Regions from separate parts of the Pectobacterium sp. A5351 genome, predicted to be linked through region 2. Evidence: predicted binding sites of a transcription regulator. Region 2 holds the regulator's gene; the other holds the start of a gene.
What was found. The regulator LexA, encoded in region 2, represses DNA repair genes until DNA is damaged. The targets are predictions, from matches to a motif close to TNCTGTATGTACATACAGNA.

Region 1 (11,099 bases), 930 kb from region 2:
GTGCAATGGTTTTTACCGTTTTCAGTACAGATTCAATATCACTGTCATTCATGCTATTCCGCCTCTGTTGCGTGATTTATTACAGTGTATCGCACATTCTACGAATAGCAGGAAATGGCTTAAAGACTCACCGTCTACACCCTATAGAACGAAAAATGCCATAACAGCCTGTTTCAAATTGAAACCTTTGACACATTCAGACAATTCCTCAACAATACTTGGATTGCGTGCCATTTGGGAAAATTATGAAATTCGACTTCATCACTGTCTGCCTCTTTATTGCAGGTTTCAGTTCTTCTGCAATTGCGGCAACAACGTTGAAATTAGATCAGAAAATCGATCTCCTGATGGTTGACGGGCAAAAAATGTCAGGTTCGTTGCTGAAAGGTGCCGATAGCCTCGAACTTGGTAGTGGGCAACACCAGATTTTGTTTAAAGTTGTCGATACCGTCGATGCCCAAACTGGTGTACCTGTGACCTATTTCCCTTCCACGTTGATTGCAGCGTTTAACACAGAAAAAGTGGCATCGGTGTCATTTAAACTCCCTCCGCTGCACACCCTTGAGGATCGCAAAAATTTCACTGCTCAGCCTCAATATCAACTACTTGATGAAAAAAATCAGGTTATCCCCGTACGTACCGATGCACTTGTCATTGCTGACAATGACCTGCTCGATATAGAGCGGAAAATGTCGGAGTACAACGCGGCAGCAAAAGGGGCTTCCGTTGCAGGTTTTGCCAGTGCACTGAATGAATCCGTAACCTGGTGATTTTACGCGCAGTCACATCAGATTTTTGATACCCGTTCGCCTTTTCTTGCTTTTATCGCTTTGCACTGAAACAGCGTTTCCGTAATCTGTCTGTACCCTAGCGTCAGCTTTACTACACCAGATTGAAGGACGTAACCATGGAGTTCACCACCCGTACCATCGCCGCGCAAAAACATATTGCGCTGGTAGCACACGACCACTGTAAACAATCCCTCCTGGATTGGGTTGGTACGAATAAAGAACAGCTCGAAGCGCACACGCTTTACGCCACCGGAACCACCGGGAACCTGATTCAGTTGAATACGGGACTGCCCGTAAAAAGCATGCTGAGCGGGCCAATGGGGGGGGATCAACAGGTTGGCGCACTCATTTCCGAAGGAAAAATCGATTTAATGATCTTCTTTTGGGATCCACTTAACGCCGTACCACACGACCCCGATGTGAAGGCGCTGCTGAGGCTAGCAACAGTGTGGAATATTCCCGTGGCCACCAACCGTGCAACGGCGGATTTTCTGGTCAACTCAGCGCTATTTAAAGAACCTGTAGAGATCGCCATCCCTGATTATCAGCGCTATCTGCAAGACCGCCTGAAGTCGTAGCCGCACATCACCATGGACCAGCGGCGAGCCACACCGTCGACGCTGGTTTCTGCTGCTCCACCTCTCTACTTTCGCTTTTCGTTATCCTGGCTTACGCTGCGTCGGCACGTCTAAGCGATGAAGATGTTCAATAAACACCGAGGGATTCGTCACATCCTGTAGCAACCAGACGCGATGTTTCGCTCTCGTCAACGCCACATACAGTAAGCGACGTTCTTCCGCATCGGGGAAATCTTCCGGTTCAGGTAACAGCACCGCCTCAATCACAGATTCCCTTGCCGGTGCCGGGAAGCCGTCTTTCCCTTCATGCATACCCACAATAATGACATATTCCGCCTGCTGCCCTTTACTGGCATGCACGGTCATGAAATCAATATGCAAATTCGGCCATTTGGTCGCGGCCTTATCCAAAATGGCAGGACGTAAATGATGGTAGCGGGCAAGCACGAGAATGCGTTCATCCGCTTTTACAAAGCCGCTCAGTTTGTCCAGAAGTGGCTCAAGTTGATCCTGAGGTAGGATAGTCACCGCTTTTTTATCCCCCTTACTTAGGCTATTAAGCGGTTTCTTCAACTGATACGGGTTTTGTTGTATGAACGTATTGGCAATTTCACCAATGCGCTCATTAAAACGATAGGTAGTATCCAGCGCGCACTGCTCACCTACGCCGAAATGCTCTTCAAAAGCCGTCGTCAACGTCAGTTCAGCACCGCTAAAGCGGTAAATGGCCTGCCAGTCATCCCCTACGGCAAAAAGACAGGTACGGCTATTCTGTCGACGCAGTGCTGCCAGCAGGTTCGCACGCTGTGGCGAAATATCCTGGAATTCGTCCACCAGAATGTGTTTCCAGGGGCTAACAAAACGCCCTTTATCCAGCAGGTTTACAGCCTGATGGATGAGGCCAGAGAAATCGACCGCGTTTTCATCCTTAAGTGCCTTTTTCCAGGCTTTCAGCAACGGCGCCATCAGGCGAACGCGTTGCTGAAATTCGCTCCGAATGGATTCTGGTGCCAGCTCAACCATTTCGCTCTGACTGCCGCCATGCATACGCATCAACCCTAGCCACCGCTCTAGTCGCCCGGCCAGTCGCCCCGCGAGTTTCGGGTCATGCCAGAAATCACCTTCTGGCACATCCCACTCCAGCTCTTCTATTAACCAACGCCGCCATCCGTTAGCCTGCGTTTTCTTCTCGGCACATTGCTGCTGCCAGTGAGAAATCAGCAGTTCCCGACGCTGTTTCGCATCGCTTTCCAACTGGCTTATCATCGGTACCTTACGACTAGCCTGCTGAATGATGTGCAATGCCAGCGAATGGAACGTCTTGGCCTGAATGTCGTTCGTGTGGAGTCGTTCCTGAATGCGCTCATTCATCTCTTCTGCTGCTTTACGACCAAACGCCAGTAGCAAAATTTGATCGGGCATGGCTTCCTGCCGATGCATTAACCACGCCGCTCGAGCCACCAGCACGGAGGTTTTCCCGCTGCCTGCGCCCGCCAGCACCAGTACGCCCTCTTCGCCATTTATCACGGCCTTACTCTGCGACACGTTTAATGGCGAACTCTCCACCGTTTCAAAGAAAGATTGCTCTGCCGCCAACGTGCGATCCATCCATGCCTGATTCGCCGCAGTGCGCATCTCATCGCCCAGCTCAAGCCAGCGCAGGCAGTCCCGGTAGTTATCACGGCAGTTATCAAAGGTTTCCAGACGAGAAACAGGCAGGGGAAGCGCTGCCAGAGAATCGCGGATAGCATTCTGCAACGTTGACAGCGCCTGACGGCTAAACCATTTATCCTGCTGCATCAGCGCTTGAATACTGTCCGTTTGACGCTGCAAAACCTCGGCGCTGACCAGACTCATCGCCTCGCTCCAGCCAAGCCAAGACTTGAGAAGAGAGCGGTAAAAAGCCTGCGTTTCCTGCCATTCTGTTCCGTGCAAGCGCACCACTTTCCCGGCTGGCAATTCAAATTCCAGCTCTCCCCACACCAGCCCTCTTTTACAGTGAATGCCCAGCAGTTGGTTAAAGGGGATCAGGTATTGATGTTTATCGCCACTCACTTCGACACCGGCATTCAGTAACCGCACCCGATTGTAAGGATGCCGGGCCAGATGTTTACCTAACGAGGTGGATTTCAGTTCCATGATGTTCGCGCCATGACTATGTGAGAGGTTATTCGTCCATTTTTCGTCGTTTATCTGTTCCCTAGTTTACCCGTTATCAGACTTCACGCTCTAGCCTTAAAAACAGGTTAGAATATCCTAATGCTTAATGTGATAATTCTTTTACCATCAGCGAGTTTGGTTACTTTACCGGGTTACCTTACACGTACAGGAGAGATTATGCGTACTGTGTTGAATATCCTTAACTTCGTATTAGGTGGTTTTTTCACCACACTAGCCTGGCTTCTGGCGACGGTCGTCAGCGTGCTGCTGATTTTTACCTTACCGCTAACACGCTCATGCTGGGAAATCACTAAGCTGTCGCTCTTGCCTTATGGTAATGAGGCCATCCATGTTGATGAACTGCGACCGGATGAAAAGAGCACGATTCTCAACGCCGGCGGCTCTCTGCTGAATATCTTCTGGTTTATTTTCTTTGGCTGGTGGCTTTGCCTGTCGCACATCATTACAGGTATCGCGCAGTGTATTACGATCATTGGCATTCCCGTTGGCATCGCCAATTTTAAGATCGCTGCCATCGCGCTGTGGCCAGTAGGACGTCGCGTAGTTTCCGTCGAACTTGCACAGGCTGCGCGGGAAAATAATGCCCGCCGCCGCTTTCGCTAACGGCATTTAAGGATATTACGTTGCTCACCTTTGCCCCGGGAATTCGCCGCTATGTGTACAATAGCAGTTGGCTATACACCATTCGTATCCTCATTGCACTCAGTGGTGCGGCAGCAGTTCCCTGGTGGCTAGGTCAGCCAACATCGACCATTCCCATCACGCTTGGTGTCGTCGCGGCCGCCCTCACCGACCTTGACGATCGCCTCACCGGGCGTCTACGTAATCTGTTCATTACGCTGGCCTGTTTTTTTGTCGCGTCCGTCTCGATCGAACTGCTTTTTCCCTATCCCTGGCTGTTCGGGATTGGCCTAGCGGTATCGACCTGCGGCTTTATTCTGCTCGGCGCATTAGGGCAGCGCTATGCGACAATCGCATTCGGCGCACTGCTGATCGCGATTTACACTATGCTGGGCATCTCTCTTTATGACAACTGGTATCAGCAGCCCATCATGCTGCTGATCGGCGCATCGTGGTACAACCTGCTTACACTGTTCGGCCATCTGATCTTCCCAATCCGCCCGTTACAGGACAACCTCGCGCAGTGTTATCAACAGTTGGCCCGCTATCTGGATGCAAAAGCCAACCTATTCGATCCCGATATTGAAGAAGAAACCGACAAACCCTTGATTGATGTCGCGATGGCAAACAGCCAGTTGGTTGCGATACTCAACCAGACCAAGTCTTCGTTGTTAACCCGTCTGCGTGGCGATCGCGGACAACGTGGGACGCGTCAAACACTGCACTACTATTTTGTCGCTCAGGATATTCACGAACGGGCCAGTTCGTCGCATGTTTACTATCCGCAGCTGCGTGAAAAGCTGCGCTATAGCGATGTCTTATTCCGCTTTCAACGCCTGCTGAGCATGCAGGCCAAAGCCTGTCAGCAACTGTCGCAATCCATTCTGTTGCAGCAAAAATATCAGCATGATAGCCGCCTTGAGCGGGCTTTCGTGCACCTTGAATCGGCTATTGCGCGCATCGCGGCCAACAACATGGCGGATGCTACGCAAATCAAAGCGCTCACTTATTTATTAAATAACCTGCGCGCGATTGATGCCCAGTTAGCGACAATCGAATCCGAACAGGCTATTGAGCAAGAAAATAACCCGGAAAACACGCTGGCAGATGACAAAATCACGGGGTGGAGCGACATCCGCTTGCGCATTAGTCGCCACCTGACGCCCCAGTCGGCGCTGTTCCGGCATGCTATCCGTATGTCCATACTACTCTGTAGCGGCTACGCGTTGATTCAGGTCACGGGGATGCAGCACGGTTACTGGATTCTGCTGACCAGCCTGTTTGTTTGCCAGCCAAACTATAACGCCACCCGGCGACGGCTGACGTTGAGGATTATTGGGACTTTGACCGGTATTTTACTCGGCTTGCCTGTCTTATATTTCGTCCCTTCACTGGAAGGACAACTCACGTTAGTCGTCATCAGCGGCGTGCTGTTCTTTGCCTTTCGCAACGTACAGTACGCACACGCGACCATGTTTATTACGCTGCTTGTCCTGCTCTGCTTCAACCTGTTGGGCGAAGGCTTTGAAGTCACGGTGCCACGTATTATCGATACCTTATTGGGGTGTGCCATCGCATGGGCTGCGGTGAGCTTTATCTGGCCGGACTGGCGTTTTCGCGGTCTGACAACCGTCATTAATAAGACATTAGACGCCAACTGCCGTTATCTGGACGCAATTATGGTGCAATATCATCAGGGGAAAGATAATAGCCTGCCTTATCGTATCGCCCGCCGGGATGCACATAACTGCGATGCCGAACTGGCATCCGTTGTGTCGAATATGTCTTCAGAACCTCACGCAACCCGGAGCAAACTGGACAGTGCATTTCGCTTCATGTGTCTGAATCATACGTTGTTAAGCTATATTTCAACGCTCGGCGCACACCGCGGGAAAATTACTTCGTCGGAAACGCTGCTGTTGCTGGATGATGCCGTTTGCCATGTTGATGACGCGCTACACGGTAGCGAAGAGGAAAGTGTGCGTATCAATCAGGGATTGAAAACTATTACCGCCAGCATTCAATCCCTTTCACCTGAGTCAGACAGTAAAGAATCATTAGTTATTCAGCAAATCGGCCTGCTGCTCGATCTTTTGCCTGAACTCGTACAACTAAAAAATGACATGATTACACAGTAAGAATAAGGCGAATTTCTTAGTGCTTGGATCCTTTGGAGACAGCATTATTTTTATACCATTCCAACAGTTCGTTGCGGATACCTCGAGGAAGCGCCGCCTGATGCGTGCCACAAATGGCACCAGCAAGCGCCAATAGCACGTTGACACTCAGATTAGTGCGGACCTTCCGCAACTCAAGATAGCTGTTTTTCGCGCCATAATGCTGTAATTCATCGACATTTCTTATTCCTGCTTTCCACAACAGGCGTTCAATATCGTGGTTAAGATTCGGGAGATCTTTTAGCCGTCCGTTGGTGTTTCTGACAGCTTTATCATACTGCGCGCCAACCAACGCCAAACGGGCAAAATACAGGAGCTGCACAGGTTCTTGCCATAATGCTTCATCAACAAGAAAATAATTCAACGGAACTGGCATACCGCGCTTGGTATAAATCAGATTAGGCATATCACGCTGCTGAAAATATTTTTCATCCTTCTTACTGGCGCGAAGATAAAGCTCCCCTTCTGACACCAGCCCAAAAATCGTTTTATTTGCTGCGATGCTGTAGCCACCAAATTGGGAACGTGAGGTGATCTCCCCCAAAGATGAAAAAGAATGCTGAGATTGCAAAATCCTTTTTCTGCATAATTGCTTCATTGCCATAATCCTTAGTATTAAAATGATTTCTTCCTGAACAATTAAAAATATCTGTAGCAGGAGCAAATAATTAAACACAGCCCCGATGCGGCTTCAAACAGTAAATGTGTTTACTGTCTCTTGCATAAGGAATATGCGAAGCGCTTTCAAAAAATCAGGTTGATTTTCACGCACACAGCGGATACTGTATACCCATACAGTAACACTATGGGTAGAACTCATTATGCGTACGCAATCAATCAGCTCTCACAACATTCAGTCGTCATCGTTTTCTGCAAATCAGCATGCTGCGGAAACCTCGATCAGCACCGGCGGAATTATCAGCGAAATCGTGTACAACGCCGATCAGCCCATAGTCACACACCTGCTATTGCCGCTCTTACAGCAGCTAGGTACGCAATCACGTTGGCTGTTGTGGCTTTCTCCTCAACAAAAATTGAGCCGTCCCTGGGTACAGCAATCTGGCTTGCCGCTGGATAAAATGGTGCAACTTCACCACATCAATCCGCTGTTTGCAGTGGATGCAATGGAAAGAGCCTTGCTGACAGGAAATTACAGCGCGGTGTTATGCTGGCTACCACACGAATTAACGGAAGAAGAGAAAGTCCGGCTACGCCGCGCCGCACAGGCAGGAAATACGTACGGCTTTATTATGCGGCCAGAAAGTACTGGCGGTGACGCCTATAGACTATTTCCCAGCCTTAAAATTCATTCGACATTGTATCATTAAGTAAATTAAGAATTTTCTCAGCCCTATCTGGTTATGTGCTATACAGATCGCCGCAGAGCGGTATTCTGTGGGCCTTTTTGGGTATATTTAATACAGCTAAATGGCGTAAGATCTGTCAAAAGCATCTACTATTTGTTAGCAAGTATGTATGAATCGTGCGATTTTCTTATGACGCAAATCACATCATACTTGTAACTTTCTCATCACGTTGTAGACTTTAGCTCGCTGGAGTTGCTCTTTTATAACGTCAGTTGACTGGCAGTAAGTCATAAATAAGAGCAAAGTATCCAACCAAAGGATTTTAACCAAAGGTTTATTAGCCCTCCAGGTTAATTACCGATTTGGATGATAATGAGGCGTAAAATGAAAAAAACAGCTATCGCAGTTGCAGTGGCACTGGCTAGCTTCGCGACCGTCGCGCAAGCAGCTCCTAAAGACAATACCTGGTACACCGGTGGTAAACTGGGTGTGTCTCAATTCCACGATACCGGTTTCTACGGAAATGGTTACACTGGTGTCAACAACAACCCAATCAAAAGCAAGTTAGGTGCTGGTGCATTTGTTGGCTATCAAGCTAACCCGTACTTGGGCTTTGAACTGGGCTACGACTGGCTGGGTCGCATGAAATATGCAGGTTCTACTTCTAACGTAGCAGACAGCGCTAGCTTCAAGGCACAAGGCATCCAACTGGCTACTAAACTGAGCTACCCAGTTGCGCCTGATCTGGACGTTTACACTCGTCTGGGCGGTTTGGTATGGCGGACTGACAGCCACGCTGACAGAAGCGGTACTCATCTTAACAACGACGACACAGGTGTTTCTCCGCTGGCTGCAATCGGTGTTGAATACGCTATCGACAAAAACTGGGCTACCCGCGTTGATTACCAATGGGTAAGCAATATTGGTGATGCTGGTACCGTTGGTGCCCGTCCAGACAACCTGCTGATGAGCGTTGGTGTATCTTACCGTTTCGGCCAGGATGACCGCGTAGCACCAGTTGTTGCTCCGGCTCCGACGCCAGCTCCTGCTCCAGTTGTTGAAACCAAGCGTTTTACACTCAAGTCTGACGTCCTGTTCAACTTCAACAAAGCAACGCTGAAAGCAGAAGGCCAGCAGTCACTGGATCAACTGTACACTCAGTTGAGCTCTCTGGATCCGAAAGACGGTTCTGTTGTTGTTCTGGGCTTCACTGACCGTTTAGGTTCAGAGCAATACAATCAGGCTCTGTCTGAAAAACGCGCACAGAGCGTCGTTGATTACCTGGTTTCTAAAGGTATCCCTGCGAACAAAATCTCTGCTCGTGGCCAAGGCAAATCTCAACCAGTTACCGGTTCAACCTGTGACAACGTGAAACCTCGTGCTGCGTTGATCGACTGCCTGGCACCAGATCGTCGCGTAGAGATCGAAGTTAAAGGCATCAAAGACGTTGTAACTCAGCCTCAGGCTTAAGTTATTAACGAAAAAAACCTCGCTCCGGCGAGGTTTTTTTATGACCGACATCCTCGCCCATCACTCTACGCGCTGTTGCTGTACAACGTTGAAAAACACTCCCTGCGTTTTTTATGCCTGTTTATCGGCAAGATAAATGACAAACCCGATCACATCTCGTCATTATTCAGAATGGCTTTAAGATCCTGCTTGAGCAACGACATCTGGCTGGCGTATTTCTCTTTATGCTCAGCATCTTCAATTAACTGGACAATTGTTTCTGACAAGGTCACTCCGCGTCTTTGAGCCAGAGCTGCAAGACGCTGCCAGACCAAATATTCCAGATCGATCGATTTCTTGCGCGTATGTTGGTGTTCTGCATTGAAATGACGTTTACGCCGTGCTCGGATCGTCTGCTTCATCCGATTTTCTAAGGTGGGATTCATACATTGCGCAATCCACTCCAGCACTTTCACCGGCTGGTTTTCCATTTTAAGCAATGCCTGTACCGCCTCGTCCGCAGCACTTTGCTCCAGAAAGCGCGTGATCTCCTCTCCCTCCCGGTGTTTTTTCACCAGGTATTTCCATTTCCATCCGCACTCAAGATTTTCTAGTTGTTGATATTTCATATTAAATTCTTCAGTGACCGCGTAACGTTACTTTCAGCATAACAGTTTTCCCCGATTTTGACCGCTTTCAGGCGGTTTTTTGACAAACTTTTAAGACAATCAGCCAAGCGCGGCTCGGGGTTCAATATGTTAAAGATGACGGGGAGATGACTCTCCTTATGCGCACTCGACATTATTCTTGTATAATCACGCTTTTCCATTAGACGATTACATTGATACTTTGACCAGTAACCGACTCTCATGGCAGCATTTACTGCCCAATAATACGCCTTATCAAACGCTATTCACTCAGGCAGCTCAGCTTGCTCCTGCTGAATTCTCCGCTATTCAGTCGCGTCTGGCAGACAGTCTGACGCTCTTTTGCCACCCTCGATCGCCTTCCCGCTTTATGTTGTTAAAAGCGCAGGAGAACGATGAATATATGGCATTGATCGCCCGTGCGCTAAGCGCAATCAGGCCAGACTCCGAGGCGATACATGGCAGTAAATATACCATCGAGGGGCGTCATATCCGGGTCGAGCCAGCCACACAGCCTGCGGATAATTTTGCCGCACAGCAGTTCTGTGGCTATCAGGAATGGATAGAACCTGAACAGCTCTTCGGCTGTGTACGCAGTTTTCACGATGAAATCACGCTGCACCCTGGTCTGATTCATCAGGTTAATGGCGGGACGCTGATCCTGTCGGCCAGAGCGCTGTTGGCTCAACCTTTAATGTGGCTGCGTCTGAAGCAGATTATGTCTGAAAGACTCTATCATTGGTTATCACCCGATGAGCGCAAGCCACTGCCCGTTAATGTGCCCCCGATGCCGCTTGAGATTCGCCTGATTATTCTCGGCGATCGGGAAAGTCTGGCTGACATTCATGACATGGAGCCGGAATTAGGCGAGCACGCGATTTACGGCGAGTTTGAAGCACAATTACAGTTGATTGAAACGGATGACATGGCTCGCTGGTGCGCCTACATCAATGCACTATGCAGCGAAAATCAGCTACCGCTACTGGACGCTGATGCCTGGCCAGCCTTAGTCAACGTCGCAGTACGCTACAGCGGCGATCAAGGCAATTTGCCATTATGCCCACGCTGGTTAATCAGCCAGCTAAAATATGCTTCGCTGTATGCCAGAGATGGTCAGATCACGGAGCAGGCGCTGGTTGATGCCATTGCCGCGCGCCAATGGCGTGAAGGCTACCTGCGTGAGCGTATGCAGGATGAAATAGAATTAGGCCAGATCCTGATTGAAACGGAAGGCGAAGTCGTCGGCCAGGTTAACGGCCTATCCGTACTCGAGTTCCCGGGCTATCCGGTTGCCTTTGGTGAACCAACGCGCATCACCTGCGTCGTGCACGCTGGCGACGGTGAATTC
Region 2 (11,099 bases):
ATGATGAAGCGGCCACGACCGTTTTTGCCGCGCTATCCGATCTGGAAGCTATTTTGGCAAAACAGCGCTATCTGACTGGCGATCGGTTAACCGAAGCCGACCTGCGGCTGTGGACGACGCTGATCCGTTTCGATCCGGTCTATCACACGCATTTTAAATGCGATAAATATCGCCTGAGCGATTATCCCAATCTGTTCGGCTTTCTGCGGGATATTTATCAGATGCCTGGCATCGCCGATACCGTCGATATGGCGCATATTCGTCATCACTACTATCGTAGCCACGGCACGATTAATCCACATGGTGTGATTTCGCTGGGCCCAGAGCAAGACCTGAACCAGCCTCATCACCGAGATAAGACGTTTGTCAGTTTATACTAAGATGTTGTCGACTAGCGACGAAGTACGATTATTAATGAAGTACGATTCGTCAATGAAATACAAAGCAAGGTGTAGCCCACACCTTGCCATAATAAAGCGCGGAATTTAGGGCTGGTTCAGCAGCTTCGGAATTTCACGCAGGAACCAGGATTTCGCCTCGCCCATGCTGTCTCGCCGCCACGCCATAATGATCTGGCTTTCCATCTGATGCTCCGGCCCAATCACCAGTAAACGCCCTTCGGCAATATCTTGCGCGACCATCGGATAAGGCATGGTCGCGACACCTAATCCCGCCAGCAGCGCACGTCGCTTATCATCCAGCGAGCTCACCGTCAGACGCTGCTGTTTATCCAACAGTTGCACGGTCAGCACCGGGCGTTCGCGTGCGGTATCCGCCACCGCAATCCCGCGATATTTCACCCGAGTGGCATCCGACAACGGCTCAGGTTCTTGATGAATGGGGTGTTCAGGGCTGGCAACATACACGTTATTCATCGTGTACAGCTTGCGGGTATTCATTTCTGAAGACGCGCGAAAATGCATGTCCGGCGCAATCACGATGTCGGCACGCCCTTGCTCAAGACGTTCCCACGCCCCTGCCAGCACTTCTGTCAGAATCGATACTTGCGTATTTGCTTTAAGCGCCAGCTTATCGATTAATGGGAAAAGCCGCTGAGTCGGAATAAGCGCTTCCGTCACAATCGTCAGGTGCGTTTCCCAGCCGCGCGCCAGTGCTTCCGCATCCGTCGTGAGCTTATCCGCAGCTTCCAGCAGGATACGTCCGCGTTCCAGCAGCATGCGCCCGACATTCGTGAATTTAGTACGATGGCCAGAACGATCGAACAACACCACATCTAACTCTTCTTCCAGTTTCTGCATGGTATAGCTCAACGCCGAAGGCACCCTACCCAGTTCGTCTGCCGCAGCGGCAAAGCTGCCACGACGATCGATCGCATCCATCACCCTCAAGGCTTCCAGCGTCAATGCTCGTTCTTTCGCCATCTTGATACTCATTCAGGAATTTTGAATATACCCACCAGATTAACTAGCTAACAATCCAACGTCCACACAATTACTATCGGTTTAATAAATAATTATCTGGGGGATAAAAATTATGATCACACGAAGAGCAGCGGGGCAATGCGGCCAGGCCGACTATGGCTGGTTGCAGGCACGCTACACCTTCTCTTTTGGTCACTATTTTGATCCACAATTGCTGGGCTACGCTTCTCTGCGTGTGCTCAATCAGGAAGTATTAGCGCCGGGGGCATCATTCCAGCCACGAACCTACCCACGGGTTGATATTCTGAACATTATTCTTCAGGGCGAAGCTGAATACCGCGACAGCAATGGCCGCCACATTCAGGCCAAAGCTGGCGATGTTCTGTTGCTCGCGACTCAGCCGAACGTCAGCTATAGCGAACATAATACCAACGCCAGTAAGCCACTGACGCGTCTGCAATTGTGGCTTAACGCCTGCCAGACCCGAGAGAACAGTCCGTTACAGCGTATGGAATTAGATTCATCAAGCCATACTCTGCTTGCCTCGCCAGAAGGTGAACAGACCAGTCTGCAACTGCGCCAGCAGGTTTGGATCCATCATGTCGATCTCCAGCAGAATGAGCAAAGCACAATCGCGCTACAGGGCAATCAGGCATACCTCCAACTGATCCACGGTTCAATGGCGGTAAAAGGCAATCAGAACAGTGAAACACTACACTGCGGCGACGGCGCCTTTATTAAGGAAGAAACAGCGTTGACGCTACAAGCAGAAACACCGTTGCGGGCGTTGCTCATCGATCTGGTCGTGTAGTCCCCCTGTTCGTTGTTTTCGCAGAAAAACGCCGCCAGTTCGGCGTTTTTCTTCAGTCGTGGTAAGATATCCGTCTTGTTCCTCAATGCGTCAGGGTGATATGACAATGGATTCAACCAAACAGGACAAACTTCTTGCCCAGGCTGAACAGATTTGTCAGCAGCGCGCTGTGCGTCTCACGCCGCAGCGGTTAGAGGTTTTACGTCTAATGGCGCAGCAGTCCGGCGCTATCAGCGCTTATGACCTGCTGGATCTGCTGCGAGTGTCCGAACCTCAGGCCAAACCGCCGACCGTCTATCGCGCACTGGATTTTCTGCTGGAACAAGGCTTCATTCATCGAGTTGAGTCAAACAACAGCTACGTGCTGTGCCACCATATCGAAGACCACAGCCATACGTCAGCCCTGTTCATCTGCGATCGCTGCGGGCAGGTCACGGAACGTCAAACCGAAGGTGTGGAAGAAACACTACGTAGCCTGGCACAGCAGTCAGGATTTACGCTACGTCACAGCGTAGTGGAAGCTCACGGGCTGTGTGGCGGCTGTCAGGAAGTGGCATCGTGCAAGCAGCCGGATCATTGCGATCACGACCATACGGTTCCGATTAAAAAGCGTTAATGCTCATTGATGGAAGCTCCCGCATGACAGGGGTTTTCTCAGCACAAAAAAACGATAGCCCTGAGGGCCATCGTCCTTTTCTACGGAGAAGCATCACATTCACTACCAATGATATTTGTGGTGCGTTTCCCAGTGCTTCACTTCTTTCTCTGCCGCTTCTTTTGCGTACCCGTAACGCTCCTGAATTCTCCCTACCAGTTGGCCACGTTTACCTTCGATGACCGTCAGGTCGTCATCCGTTAATTTGCCCCATTGCTCTTTTGCTTTACCTTTAAACTGTTTCCAGTTACCGCTGGCTTGGTCTTTATTCATAAGAATCTCCGTACCTTAGGTGTATTGCGCATAAATAAATCATGACTACAGACGCAGGCGTCAGTGTCAGATAAATCGGTCTATGCAGTAAGCAGCGTCATCATGGTGTGAACCATCACAGCGTTCTTCGCCACTGTCTCCCTTGATTGCCGGGCTAACCTAAATGTGATGGCTGATGATCAATCACCAAACGACCAAAAAAAAGATTAAAATGCTTACCTTGATAAAAATTATAGCTGAATACTTCACTTAAAATTGGAAACAAGGAATCTGTAGCTGGATAAGGTGTTAAGAAAGAGAAAATCACCGCAAAAGCAGTGAAAAAACAGGTGGTAAGGGGAATCGCAAAAAACACACGCTAAATGTAACGAAATATATACACATAGCAGATTAACACGCGGGGCAACCCACACATAAAGTGACTAGCCCATGAAGCGATTAACACAAAGAGGGTGATGCACTGACTCAGATAGACGAGTAGTGCATCTCTGTGAACCGTTAGCTCCAGTCGCTGTTACGAATGACGCCAACCGCTAAGCCTTCTATCGAAAAACTTTGCTCACGCAGGTCGACCACAATAGGGGAAAACTCTTCGTTTTCCGCGAGAAGATACACCGTATTACCCTGCTTTTTCAGGCGCTTCACCGTCACTTCATCATCAATACGTGCGACGACAATCTGACCATTGCGGACATCTTCTGTTTTATGCACGGCCAGTAGATCACCATCCATAATACCGATATCTTTCATCGACATACCGCTCACCCGCAGCAAAAAATCAGCGCTGGGTTTGAACATCGCAGGGTCAACCTGATAGCGACATTCGATATGTTCCTGCGCCAGCAGCGGTTCACCTGCGGCCACACGACCAACCAGAGGAATACCTGTCTCTTCTTCCATCAGCAGACGAATACCACGAGACGCGCCCGATACAATTTCAATCACACCTTTACGGGCCAGCGCTTTCAGATGTTCTTCAGCTGCATTGGGAGAGCGAAACCCTAGTTGTTGAGCAATTTCCGCCCGCGTTGGCGGCATTCCGGTTTGCGCAATATGATCGCGGATCAGGTCATAAACCTGCTGCTGCCTTGCTGTTAATACTTTCATTCCGCCCCCTGGTTGTTTATACAGTCTTGCTGTGAGTATATACAGGTAAGCCACAATTGGGAATGGAGATATCGGCAAAGCCTCTGACTTTTATTCATTTATGCGTACCGTCAGGCAAAATGTTGCCAGAGGATGCTGCCCCACACGACAGCCGCTAACGCGATGGCAACAAAAACAGCCGCCGAGCCGATATCTTTTGCCCTTCCGGATAATTCGTGATGCTCAGGGCCAATACGATCGACAACCGCTTCAATCGCACTGTTAGCCAACTCAAAAAGCATAATCAATACGGCAGACCCGATCAGCAGCAGTTTTTCAACCAGCGTAACCGGCAGCAAACACGCGATAATCACGCCGACAATTGTCAGTATGGTTTCCTGACGAAACGCTGCCTCATGATGCCACGCCTGCTTTAGCCCCTTAAGGGAATAACCGGTCGCCTTAATAATCCGGGTCATCCCCGTTGCTTTATTCATTTATCCTCCATTCTTTACGTAAAATAGTTCGCATTTTAACGCGCTCATGTTGTCTCATCACCACAGATCTCCGGCGCAGTTTCTGGTATCCTTGCGGCGCATTGCTAACAAGAGGCTCCAAGTTGTTATGTCAGGTTGGCGTAAAATTTACTATAAATTATTGAATCTCCCACTGAAACTGCTGGTTAAAAGCAAAGTTATTCCCGCAGATCCCGTGGTCGAGCTGGGGTTAGATCCCTCACGTCCTATACTCTATGTTCTGCCTTATAACTCTCAGGCGGATCTCTTGACGCTACGTGCGAAATGCCTGGCATTGGGGCTACCCGATCCTTCGCTATCGTTCGAATTCAATGGCGTCGAACTTCCTAGCCACGTCTTTATTAATGACGGGCCGCGCGTCTTCCGCTATTACGTTCCCAAGCAGAAATCCGTCAAGCTGTTCCACGACTATCTGGACTTGCATCGTGCCAATCCAGATTTAGACGTACAGATGGTGCCGGTTTCCGTGATGTTTGGACGTTCTCCGGGTCGGGAAGGCCATTCTCAGGCCACACCGCACCTGCGGCTGCTCAACGGCATTGAGAAATTCTTCGCCGTCCTGTGGTTAGGACGAGACAGCTTTGTCCGTTTCTCTAGCCCGGTGTCGCTGCGCTATATGGCAACCGAGCATGGCACAGACAAAACCATAGCCCACAAACTGGCACGTGTCGCGCGTATGCACTTCTCCCGCCAGCGTTTGGCGGCAGTTGGCCCGCGTTTGCCGGTACGTCAGGAACTGTTTAATAAGCTGCTGGATTCCAAAGCGATCAAGAAAGCCGTGGACGATGAGGCGCGCAGTAAGAAGATTTCTACTGAGAAAGCGCAGCAGAACGCGATTGCGCTGATGGAAGAAATCGCCGCCGACTTCTCCTACGAAGCCGTGCGTCTGTCAGATCGCGTCTTAAGCTGGACGTGGAACCGCCTTTATCAAGGGATCAACGTCCATAACGCCGAACGCGTTCGCCAGTTGGCACAGGATGGTCACGGTATCGTCTATGTGCCCTGTCACCGCAGCCATATGGACTATCTGCTGCTGTCCTACGTTCTGTACCATCAGGGCTTAGTACCGCCGCACATCGCCGCGGGCATCAATCTGAATTTCTGGCCAGCGGGGCCGATCTTCCGCCGTCTTGGCGCTTTCTTCATTCGCCGTACCTTCAAGGGCAACAAGCTGTACTCCACGATTTTCCGTGAGTATCTGGGTGAACTGTTTGCCCGCGGCTATTCGGTGGAATACTTCATGGAAGGTGGACGTTCGCGCACCGGTCGTCTGTTGGAGCCCAAAACCGGTACGCTGGCTATGACCATTCAGGCCATGCTCAGAGGCGGTACGCGCCCTATCACGCTGGTGCCGATTTATGTCGGTTACGAGCATGTGATGGAAGTCGGCACCTATGCGAAAGAGCTGCGCGGCGCGGTGAAGGAAAAAGAAGGCTTTATGCAGATGGTGCGCGGTTTGCGCAAACTGCGTAATCTGGGTCAGGGTTATGTGAACTTCGGTGAACCGCTCCCGCTGACCACCTATCTGAACCAGCATGTTCCACAATGGCGTGATGCGATTGACCCTATCGAAGCACAGCGTCCAAGCTGGTTAACGCCGACGGTGCAGGATATCTCTATGGATATCATGGTACGCATCAATAACTCTGCGGCAGCAAACGCGATGAACCTGTGTTCTACGGCCTTATTGGCATCACGCCAACGTTCACTGACACGTGAACAAATGCAAGAACAATTGGATTGCTATCTGCAACTGCTGCGCCAGGTTCCTTACCACAAAGATATTACGGTTCCGAAAAAGACAGCGGATGAACTGTTGGAACATGCGTTGAGCATGAACAAGTTCGAAGTCGAGAAGGACAGCATTGGCGATATCATCATTCTGCCGCGCGAGCAGGCCGTTCTGATGACGTACTATCGCAATAACATCCAGCATCTGTTGGTCTTACCGTCGCTGATCGCCAGCATCGTCATCCATCATCGCCGGATTACGCTTGCCGAAGTCGTACGACAGATCGCGCTGATTTATCCGCTGCTGCAATCTGAACTGTTCCTGCATTATTCCAAAGAGCAGTTACCGGGCGTACTGGAAACGTTGGCTAACGAGCTGATTCAACAGCAATTACTATGCAGCCGCGACGGCGAACTGGCTATCAATCCGCCACGCATCCGTACGTTGCAATTGCTGTCAGCAGGCGTACGTGAAACGCTGCAACGCTATGCGATTACGCTGTCGTTGCTATGTGCAAATCCAGAAATCAACCGTGGAACGCTGGAGAAAGAGAGCCGGAATATGGCACAACGCCTGTCCGTCCTGCACGGTATCAACGCTCCAGAGTTCTTTGATAAAGCGGTGTTCTCAACGCTGGTCGCGACCTTACGAACAGAAGGGTATATCACCGACAGCGCGGAAGCGGCACAAGGCGATATCGTGGCGATCTACAACATTCTCGGCGATCTGATCACCCCGGAAGTGCGTTTGACCATTGAAAGCGCCAGCTCATCTACTGAAATGGAAGCCGATAGTCAGGCAGTAGAAGAGACAACGCAGGCGTAGTCAGGCTGGAAAATGGCGGACGATATGCCGCAATCAAACCGCAGATGTGTTTAGCATTACAAACACAGTAGATGTTCTGCCATAAAAAAGCAGCGAGAAATCGCTGCTTTTTTGTCTCTGATGTTCAGCTTACAGGCCAAACAGCACACCAATAAATATCGCCATTCCCACGTATTTATTATTGTGGAACGCCTTAAAACAAGCATCGCGCTCACGACCGGCTGTCAGGATTTGCTGGTAGACAAACATCCCACCCGCCACCAGCAGCGAAATGTAGTAAGGGGTTCCCAATCCGCTGATCTTTCCTAAAATCAGCAGCAGCACCAGCATGCTAAACTGCAATAATCCGATGATGAGATTGTCAAAGCGGCCAAATAAGATCGCGGTGGATTTCACCCCGATCTTCAGATCGTCATCGCGATCCACCATTGCATATTGGGTATCGTAGGCAACCGTCCAGCAAATATACGCCAGAAACATCATCCAACAGGTTGCAGGCAGGCTTTCACTCACCGCGGCATACGCCATCGGGATCGACCAGCCAAACGCGGCACCCAGCACAAACTGAGGAAGATGACTGACCCGTTTCATAAACGGATAAACCCATGCCAGTCCCAGCCCCGCAACGGACAGCCAGATCGTCATCTTATTCAGCGTCAGCACCAGACCAAACGCCAGCAAAACCAGCACGACAAACAGCATTTTGGCAGATCGCTCACTCACTTCACCGCTGGGCAAGGGACGAGAAGCGGTACGTTTTACATGGCCGTCAAAATGCCGATCGGCATAATCATTGATAACGCAGCCCGCCGCACGCATCAAGAAAACGCCAGCGACAAACACAAAGAGCGTCCACGGCGCAGGCACTCCCCCTCCCGCCAGCCACAGCGCCCATAGCGTTGGCCACAGCAGCAACAGAGAACCTATCGGTTTATCAATCCGCATCAAGCGACAATAAGCCAGCCATTTCCCTGCTGTAACACTTCTTTCCAAGGATTTATCTCCTCAAATTACCTGCCAACCTTCATCACCCGGTACGTAATAAACCGGTGATTCCGGTAAGAAAAGCTCAGTCAACAATAAAGGGTGACCCGAAAGGCACAAGCGGGAACGCCGCGCCCATAAACCTTCGCAGCATCCGGTATGAATGTAGTCACGCGTCAGCGATTTCTGCTCAAACAGATAACGACCTAACGGCTGGTTGCCTATTTTCGTCAGGGCTGAATCAGTGCCGTCGAGCGTCTGTTGCGGAACAAGGGTACGGCCGAACAGCCAGGGGCGATCGTCACCATACAGCACCACTTCACGCAGCCAGTAACGTTCACTATATGGTAACTGCTCGCACTCTTCACCCAGCGCTTGTGGCGTAATGAATCCCTCACGACAAAGTGTGACCCTGAGTTGAGCACAATATTTTTCAAGCCGCTGCGTCATGGAATGGGCTTCCATCAGCCAGTCACCAATATGCTCAGGTAATACCGAAGGAGGTTCAGCAAACCAGGAAATGGTGCGCAAAAGCGTAGACGCATCGTCAGACATTGTCCCTACTCCAAACAGGGTTACTTTGCCAAATAACAGCATTCGTAAATAAAGTAAGCGCCCCTATTGTAGCGCAGAATGCTTCCCCCGATAACACGCTATAAACCAATTCATCCCCGATGTGGCAACATTTCGGCAATGTCGCGGGATACGCGACAACCATCACGATGCGCCTTGACTCATTTATCAGGTAATCCGGCAGGAAATCGGCAAACGCAAAAGCGCTCACCTCAGTAATGCATTGAATTGATTAAACAGAAATGAGGAACATAAAAAAAGCACCACCCGGTATCGTGACCGGATAGTGCTCTTGGAAGGACAGAAAGACGCGCTTCTGTAACCTGACTCCCTGTCACCGGAAAATCGCTCCGGCGACAATGGCGTCACATTACATCATGCCGCCCATACCACCCATGCCGCCCATACCACCAGCAGCACCTAAGTCAGGCGCATCGCTTTTCGGCAGGTCGGTTACCATACATTCAGTGGTGATCATCAGACCCGCAACAGAAGCTGCGTATTGCAGCGCAGAACGGGTGACTTTGGTCGGATCCAGGATACCGAAGTCGATCATGTTGCCGTATTCTTCCGTTGCGGCGTTGTAACCGTAGTTACCTTCGCCCGCTTTAACGGTGTTGGCAACCACAGATGGCTCTTCACCAGCGTTGGAAACGATCTGACGCAGTGGCGCTTCCATCGCGCGCAGCGCAACTTTGATACCCACGTTCTGATCTTCGTTCTGAGCAGTCAGAGAAGCCAGTTTCGCTGCAACGCGAACCAGCGCCACACCACCACCGGCCACTACGCCTTCTTCTACCGCAGCGCGAGTCGCAGCCAGGGCATCTTCAACACGTGCTTTCTTCTCTTTCATTTCAACTTCAGTTGCTGCGCCAACTTTGATAACGGCTACGCCGCCAGCCAGTTTAGCCACACGCTCTTGCAGTTTTTCGCGATCGTAATCAGACGTTGCTTCCTCAACCTGCTGACGGATCTGAGCAACACGGCCCTGAATCGCAGCTTCTTCACCCGTACCATCGATGATGGTGGTGGTGTCTTTGTTGATCACAACGCGTTTTGCCTGACCCAGATCTTCCAGCGTCGCTTTTTCCAGCTCCAGACCGATCTCTTCAGAGATAACGGTACCGCCAGTCAGCGTCGCGATATCTTGCAGCATCGCTTTACGACGGTCGCCGAAGCCCGGTGCTTTCACCGCAGCCACTTTCACGATGCCGCGCATGGTGTTAACCACCAGCGTTGCCAGTGCTTCGCCTTCAACATCTTCAGCAACGATAACCAGCGGTTTGCCCGCTTTCGCTACCGCTTCCAGTACTGGCAGCATTTCGCGGATGTTGGAGATTTTTTTATCAGCCAGCAGGATGAACGGGCTTTCCAGTTCTACCGCACCCGTTTCCGGCTTGTTGATGAAGTAAGGAGACAGGTAGCCACGGTCGAACTGCATACCTTCAACTACATCCAGCTCATCTTGCAGACCGGTACCTTCTTCAACGGTGATAACACCTTCTTTACCGACTTTGTCCATCGCTTCAGCAATCATTTTGCCTACGGTTTCGTCGGAGTTAGCAGAGATGGTACCAACCTGAGCAATCGCTTTAGAGTCAGAGCACGGTACAGACAGTGCTTTCAATTCTTCAACAGCGGCGATAACGGCTTTATCGATACCGCGCTTCAGATCCATCGGGTTCATGCCCGCTGCAACAGCTTTCAAGCCTTCAGTGATGATAGCCTGCGCCAATACGGTTGCGGTCGTGGTGCCGTCGCCTGCTGCGTCATTCGCTTTAGAGGCCACTTCTTTCACCATCTGCGCGCCCATGTTCTCGAACTTGTCTTCCAGCTCGATTTCACGCGCAACAGATACGCCGTCTTTAGTAATAGTCGGTGCACCGAAGGATTTATCCAAAACTACGTTACGGCCTTTCGGGCCCAGGGTAACCTTCACTGCATCAGCCAGTACATTTACGCCGCGCAGCATTTTTACGCGAGCGTCATTACCGAATTTTACGTCTTTAGCTGCCATGGTGTATTTCCCTTAAATTCGTTCAGTTCAGATGATTACGCGCAATTACGCTTCAACAATTGCCAGAATGTCGCTTTCAGACATGATCAACACTTCTTCGTTATCGATCTTCTCTGCCTTCACGCCATAGCCATCATTGAAAATAACGATGTCGCCAACTTTCACATCCAGCGGCTTCACTTCGCCATTTTCCAGGATACGTCCATGACCTACGGCCAGAACTTC

Region 1: a site for LexA is predicted at 7,129-7,148, ahead of sulA (SOS-induced cell division inhibitor SulA). Genes of this name have one in related genera too.

Annotation. Positions count from the first base shown of each region.
Region 1 covers NZ_CP116477.1:1,473,493-1,484,591, reverse strand. The annotation lists gene O1Q74_RS07015 (CoA-binding protein) at 1-52, opposite strand, end outside; gene O1Q74_RS07010 (DUF2057 family protein) at 246-770, shown strand; gene O1Q74_RS07005 (methylglyoxal synthase) at 908-1,369, shown strand; gene helD (DNA helicase IV) at 1,451-3,508, opposite strand; gene O1Q74_RS06995 (YccF domain-containing protein) at 3,707-4,153, shown strand; gene yccS (YccS family putative transporter) at 4,174-6,309, shown strand; gene O1Q74_RS06985 (TfoX/Sxy family DNA transformation protein) at 6,326-6,946, opposite strand; gene sulA (SOS-induced cell division inhibitor SulA) at 7,170-7,676, shown strand; gene ompA (porin OmpA) at 8,040-9,125, shown strand; gene matP (macrodomain Ter protein MatP) at 9,275-9,733, opposite strand; gene O1Q74_RS06965 (Lon protease family protein) at 9,912-11,099, shown strand, end outside.
Region 2 covers NZ_CP116477.1:547,345-558,443, reverse strand. The annotation lists gene O1Q74_RS02585 (glutathione S-transferase family protein) at 1-380, shown strand, start outside; gene O1Q74_RS02580 (LysR family transcriptional regulator) at 486-1,382, opposite strand; gene O1Q74_RS02575 (pirin family protein) at 1,495-2,193, shown strand; gene zur (zinc uptake transcriptional repressor Zur) at 2,300-2,809, shown strand; gene O1Q74_RS02565 (CsbD family protein) at 2,912-3,121, opposite strand; gene lexA (transcriptional repressor LexA) at 3,620-4,228, opposite strand; gene O1Q74_RS02555 (diacylglycerol kinase) at 4,339-4,704, opposite strand; gene plsB (glycerol-3-phosphate 1-O-acyltransferase PlsB) at 4,832-7,300, shown strand; gene ubiA (4-hydroxybenzoate octaprenyltransferase) at 7,430-8,293, opposite strand; gene ubiC (chorismate lyase) at 8,306-8,839, opposite strand; gene groL (chaperonin GroEL) at 9,228-10,874, opposite strand; gene O1Q74_RS02530 (co-chaperone GroES) at 10,920-11,099, opposite strand, start outside.